2 linked regions of the Hahella chejuensis KCTC 2396 genome follow. The protein of the gene in region 2 interacts with the protein of the main gene of each other region in a pairwise test. Links are inferred from orthologs where the notes say so. Each region holds a gene or a part of one and is shown on either strand. Other genes may lie near its edges.

The links.
Region 1: the proteins of typA (region 2) and rlmKL interact in binary tests that used the Escherichia coli proteins (3 or more experiments, as listed by UniProt). The link is inferred for Hahella chejuensis KCTC 2396 from one-to-one orthologs.

What each region holds. Positions count from the first base shown.
Region 1 is NC_007645.1:5,099,013-5,102,309, forward strand. Bases 165-3,137 are described here. They hold rlmKL (bifunctional 23S rRNA (guanine(2069)-N(7))-methyltransferase RlmK/23S rRNA (guanine(2445)-N(2))-methyltransferase RlmL), read right to left. Parts: upstream 2,742-3,137; coding sequence 588-2,741; downstream 165-587. Other genes in these bases: HCH_RS22290 (porin family protein), read left to right, coding at 165-564; rmf (ribosome modulation factor), read left to right, coding at 3,039-3,137. Outside these bases: more of HCH_RS22290, read left to right, coding at 1-164; more of rmf, read left to right, coding at 3,138-3,248. UniProt on the Escherichia coli protein: Specifically methylates the guanine in position 2445 (m2G2445) and the guanine in position 2069 (m7G2069) of 23S rRNA. Methylation occurs before assembly of 23S rRNA into 50S subunits.
Region 2 is NC_007645.1:1,038,536-1,041,827, reverse strand. What follows is about bases 325-3,292. They hold typA (translational GTPase TypA), read right to left. Parts: upstream 2,734-3,292; coding sequence 916-2,733; downstream 325-915. Other genes in these bases: glnA (glutamate--ammonia ligase), read left to right, coding at 3,188-3,292; HCH_RS04685 (alpha/beta fold hydrolase), read right to left, coding at 325-816. Also shown: more of HCH_RS04685, read right to left, coding at 1-324. UniProt on the Escherichia coli protein: A 50S ribosomal subunit assembly protein with GTPase and nucleotide-independent chaperone activity, required for 50S subunit assembly at low temperatures, may also play a role in translation.

The sequences.
Region 1 (3,297 bases), 4.1 Mb from region 2 along the record:
TCGATCACAACCGTTCTCACCGTATTGGCGGTTTTGCTGGCCAGCCCGGTCAGCCGCGCGGAGGGAGAAAAAGAAGGCAAGTCTTATATCGGACTGAGCGCCACTCAGTTCGATTTTAAACGGGTCGCCGGCAGCAACAGCGCCAGCACGACCGGCGTCACGCTTAGCTACGGCTCCTACCTGACCGACTATGTCAAAACCGAGTTTCGCGCCGGCATGGGACTGGATGAAGAGGAAGCAAAACCGGGACTGGACATAGGGATGGACTACTTCGCCAGCTGGTATATGGGCGCGCAGTATCCGGCCACGGATTATCTGTCCGTGTACGCCCTGTTCGGATTCACCCATATGAAAGGCAAAGTCTCCAAAGACGATCCGGACGCCCATCAAAGCATTCCGGAAGACCTCACCGAAAGCAGCTTCAGCGTCAGTTACGCGTTAGGAACGGAAATAAAGGTCACTGGCGATCTTTGGGGCGTATTGGAGTTCGGCCGCATTCATCGCGACACGGAAACTGCGATCCGCGTCATGCAGCTCAGCGCCGGTCTGAAATACGAGTTCTAGATCCGGCGCGGAGCATCACAGACTCAGGCGCTATGGCGTATATGCCAGCACTGGTGAATCCGTTCATTGCGCTTGAAGTCTTCAGGAATACTGGCGGCGGTATGATTTTCCACCGCAAAACGCTGTTCAATGCCTGAGTCCAGCTTGAAGCGTCGGTAGTTGCAGGAAAAGATCAATACCCCTCCTGGCGCCAGCAACCGCATACAATCTTCAATCAACCCTGCATGATCCCGCTGAATATCCAATACATCCTCCATTTTCTTGGAGTTGGAGAATGTGGGTGGATCGAGGAATATCAGGTCATATGAATTATGCTCAGCTTTAAGCCAATCCAGGACGTTGGCGCGCACAAAACGATGGGGACCGCTCAGTTTATTAAGGTGAAAGTTGCGCTCCGCCCAGCTCAGATAGGTCTGCGACATATCCACACTGGTGGTGGTCGCCGCGCCGCCCGCCGCCGCATGGACGGAAGCCGCTCCGGTGTAGCAGAACAGATTCAGAAAGCGCTTGCCCGAGCTATGCTTCTGAATCCAATAGCGGGTTGGACGGTGATCAAGGAAAAGCCCTGAGTCCAAATAATCAGACAGGTTTACCCAAAACCGGCAACCGTGCTCTTCTACCGTACGCTCCTTGCGACTTGAATCTGTTTTTTCATACTGCAGCATGCCTTTTTGCTTTTTACGCTGCTTGAGAAACAACTGTCCGCCGTCGATTCCCAATACCGCCGGAGTCACTTCCAACACGTCCAGCAGACGTTGGCGCGCCTTTTCTTCATCCACTGATTTCGGCGGCGCATATTCCTGCACAATGATCCCACCGTCATACCAGTCGATGGCGACAGCATACTCCGGCATATCCGCATCATAGATCCGGTAAGCGCTAAGCTGCTGCTTCTTCGCCCACTTGCTCCATTTCGCCAGATTCTTACTCAGTCGATTGCGGAACATTTGCGCCTGCTCGGAGATCCCCTCTAGAGAGGCGTTCTGCGGCTTGCGCGGCGTTTCTGCTTCAGGTCGGTTCCCATAAACATCGAACAAATAAAGCGTTGTGGCCAGAGGTCCGTTGTAAAGATGGTATTGTTTGTCCGCCCGTAGCCCAATTTCTTTCGCCAGGTTGACGCTGGAAGTAAAAATACCCGCTTTCCATTCACCGTATGCGGTTTTCAGCCTCCGTCCCAGCGCCCGGTACAGCGAGCGCAGCTCCAACTCCTGCCCTAAGCGCTCACCATAGGGAGGGTTGCACACCAGCAAGCGCTGCCCGCATCCTTCCGTATCTGGAGTGAAGTCCATGGCGCTGGCGGTTTCCAGCTTCACCCAGCGATCAAGTCCGGCGCGGGACAAATTACGCTTGGCGGTGCGGATGGCGGCGGGATTCAGGTCGCAGCCGAAGATGGCTCCGCGCCAGCGACGCTTGCCAAGCACCGCTTTCTCCATCGCTTCTTCATATACTCCACGCCAGACTTCCGGGTCATGCCAGGGAGCTTTTTCAAACAGAAAGTGCGGGTTGAGCAGTCCCGGCGCGATATTCATCGCGATCATCGCCGCCTCAACCACCAACGTGCCGGAACCGCACATCGGATCGACGAAACAACCGTCTTCTCCGCATATCTCCGGCCAGCCGGCGCGATAGAGTATCGCCGCCGCCAGATTTTCCTTTAACGGCGCGGCGGCCCCCTCTTGCCGATACCCACGCTGATGCAGGCTTCTGCCCGCCAGATCCAACCCCAAGGTAATGGTTTTCGCCAGGTTCAGCTGCACGGTTTGCACGCCGGAGCGCTTGTCGATAACGGGCAGCTCCAGATCACGGTCGCGAAAATGATCGTTAATGGCGTCTTTGACCACTTGCGCGCCAAAGCGTGAGTGCCGGATATCGCCACTGGAGCCAAACGCAGCGATCCAATAGCTTTCTCCCGGACGCAGATGCTCGCTCCAATTCACCTCGGAAGCAGCCTGATACAGGCCGTCACGCGTGGCTGTGCGGGTGGACTGCAATAATCGCAGCACCCTGTTGGCGAGACGGGAGCCCAGACAAATTCGGTAAGCCCCGGCGAGATCCACCTTCGCCTCAACCCCAGCGGGATTGGTTCTGAGCACTTCCGCGCCCAGGGTCTTTAATTCGTCCGCAAGCACATACTCCAGTCCTTTGGGACAGCTCGCAAACAATGAAAATTCATTCATATTCCTACGCCGTTACAAATCGTTGCATATCAAGGGTTAAAGATGGTTCTATGGCGATCAAGCGCTTAACCGGATTTAATTCCACAAAACTATAAAAAAACCGTCACATAGATGAAATAATTTGTGTACATCGAAATTAAATTTGGCTTAACTTGAAAGTGTAGCGCTATTAATTTGATATATATCCCCTCGTACAAGATCAGACGATAAGGAGATGCTTTCTAGTCCAAATTCCGATTCAACTGTTAATCTGTTTGAATTCCTGTCTAACCCAGAAATTGGTGAGGTCATTAAAGAATGAGAAGACAGAAGCGCGATATGTTTGAAAGAGCGTACCTCAAGGGTTACCGCGCCGGCGTAAGCGGCCGGTCAAAAGATTTATGTCCCGCCGCCAATCCTCAAATGCGTCAAGAGTGGATTAACGGCTGGCGCGACGGCCGAGCGGACCATTGGGATGGTTACACCGGCGTATCAGGGATACACAGAAGCCCTGGCATAGCATCCTGATTCACCCGAACACTCATTCATAAAGGAAGGGTTCACCCAACCCCATTTA
Region 2 (3,292 bases):
CAAATCAAACGCTCTCGCCAAAGGGGAAATGGCGTCATAACGACCATGAACGATTATGCCCGGGATGTCTTTTAAATGCGCAGCGGAACTCACAGGCTCGTCGGTTAGCTCCTGATAGAAATTACAGCCTAACCTCGCCAATGAAATGGCCTGGTGGGGATGGGTCAACCTATCCACCAAGTCCTGAGAAGGATGCAGAGTGGAAATTTTAGCCACCCAGGCGGCCCATTGTTTTGCGGCCTGTATCTGAAGCAGTTCATTTGAGCCATTCAGATACTTTGAGAAATAACTTAGGACTTCCGCAACGCTCCCCTGCGGGCAATCCTTCATTACTTCGTGCCAAATATCAGGAAACATCTTAGGCGCACCTTCCCGTAACATCCATGAAATACCCGGCTCATCAGCGACAAAATAACCAGAAATCACTACTCCTAACACAGTTTCTGGAAAGGCTCCGGCATATTGTTGTGATAAGAAACCGCCCCACCCCATTCCAATCAGCATCCACTTCTCAATACCTAAGTGTTGTCTCGCCCGCTCAATGTCCTGAATCAGAACATCTGGGCGGTTATGAGCAGTCTCAGCCAAGGGTGTAGATTTACCACAACCTCTCTGGTCGATCATGATGATGCGGAAGCGCTCAGAATCCAGCAGGCGTCGGCAGAATGGGTCAGAGCCGTATCCAGGCCCGTCATGCACAAACAATACTGGCAGCCCGTCTTTATTGCCGGACTCTTCAATATAAATTGTGTGAAGATTATCTACAGGAAGGAAGTGTTCTTTATGAGGCTTTAGTTCTGGGTATAAGGTGAGCATTCGGCTTTTCCAGCATTGTCCTTTAACTCGAAAGAACTATAGCACTCTGCGGAAAAGCCGAAAACTTTCTAGATCACTTTATCCAACTACTTTTGGATTTCAGTCCTTACTACGGTCAGCGCGCTTACGCTCATGCTCTTTCAGCAACTTCTTGCGAATCCTTATGTTGCTGGGCGTCACCTCAACCAGCTCATCGTCTTCAACAAACTCTAACGCCTGCTCCAAAGAGAAACGAATCGGCGGAGTCAGAAGAATATTTTCGTCCGTACCTGCAGCGCGAATGTTGGTCAGCTGCTTGGCTTTGGTTGGATTAACAACCAAATCGTTATCTCGGCTATGTAAGCCGATAATCATGCCTTCGTAGACTTCGATGTTTGGATCCACGAACAGGCGACCACGATCCTGCAGGTTAAACAGAGCGTATGCTAATACTTTACCCGCTACGTTGGAGATAAGAACGCCATTGTTACGCTCAACGTTCACGCCTTCTTTCACAGGACCATAATGATCGAAGATGTGGGTCAGGATGCCCGTACCTGAAGTCATGGTGAGAAACTGAGAACGGAAGCCGATCAGGCCTCGAGAAGGCACAATAAACTCCAGACGTGTGCGTCCTTTGCCATCTGGAATCATGTTAACCAGCTCACCACGGCGCAGGCCCATTACTTCCATGATCGATCCCTGGTGCTCATCTTCCACGTCGATGATCACCTGCTCGTATGGCTCAACTTTCTGTCCGTCAATTTCTTTCACGATAACTTCTGGACGAGAAACGCCTAACTCAAATCCTTCGCGACGCATGGTTTCGATCAATACGGACAAGTGCAACTCGCCGCGACCGGATACGATAAATTTGTCAGGAGAGTCGCCTTGCTCTACACGCAAAGCTACGTTGTACAGCAGCTCTTTCTCCAGACGCTCCTTGATATTTCTACTGGTGACGTACTTGCCTTCTTTACCAGCGAATGGGGAGTCGTTGACCTGGAATGTCATGCTGACAGTTGGCTCGTCCACGATCAACGCCGGCAGTGCTTCCGGGCGCTCAGGGCTACATAACGTATCGGAGATATTCAGCTCATCCAGCCCCGTAACACAGATAATGTCCCCAGCTTCCGCTTCAGGCACGTCCACACGCTGCAGGCCGTGATAGCCCATTACCGTCAATACGCGTCCATTACGCTTGCCTCCATCGCGATCAACCACGACGACAGGCGTATTGGTTTTTACTTTACCGCGGGAAACGCGTCCTATTCCGATAACGCCAACATAACTGTTGTAATCGAGGGCGCTAATCTGCATTTGGAAAGGGCCATTAACATCGACAGACGGCGCGGGCACCTTCTCAACTACCATTTCAAACAGAGGCGTCATGTCTTGTTGCAACGCATCCGGCTCAAGCCCCGCAATGCCGTTCAATGCTGAAGCGTAAATAACAGGGAAATCCAGCTGTTCTTCTGTAGCGCCCAGGCGATCAAAAAGGTCCATCACTTCACCGACGACCCAATCAGGACGGGCGCCAGGACGATCGACTTTATTGACGACAACGATAGGCTTCAGACCGCGAGCAAACGCCTTTTGAGTTACGAAGCGAGTTTGCGGCATAGGACCGTCAACTGCATCGACGAGCAGGAGAACAGAGTCAACCATAGACAGAACACGTTCAACTTCGCCGCCAAAGTCAGCGTGCCCAGGTGTGTCTACGATATTAATTCGGTAATCATTCCACTTGATGGCGGTATTTTTCGCCAATATAGTAATGCCGCGCTCACGTTCCTGATCATTGGAATCCATAACGCGTTCAGCGTCCATGTCCTTGCGGCCTAAGGTGCCCGACTGCTGAAGGAGTTTGTCGACCAGAGTAGTTTTACCGTGGTCAACGTGGGCAATGATAGCAATATTTCTTAATTTCTCGATCACAAAAAACACCTGCAAAATAAACAGTCATGGGCTGAGGGCGCGACATTATAGCTGACGCCTGAATCTTTTTTATACATCTTTATACACCCTCTCGAAAATTTATCTATCCTTAGCCTGATACCAAAATGGTGCACGACGCCCCAAAATCGCCCAGCGCCCTGTTTTTTGGCACCAACTTGGTGCAAACCAATAACACACACGATAGGACTATCCCGAAGGTGTCTCGCAAACCCTTTTAAAAACAATTTGTTATAAGCCAAAAATCTATTGGCAAATAAATTGCTAATCAGGAAAACCAGAAGCAACTGACCATGAGGCGTGATAGTATTTTTGCGCTCGTTAGACTTCCCGGAACGCTCTCCCCTCCACGGGTCTGTTTCATGGTGGCGAGGATTCACTACTGCAGTGTTTCGGTTTCACCTCAACATAAATAAAATCTTACGGAGTAACTGGAATGTCAGAGAAAACTCTGAATCTTATTAAAGAGCACGAAGTTAAATGGGTTGACATGCGCTTTACCGACACCAAGGGTAAAGAGCAGCACGTGACTATCCCTGCT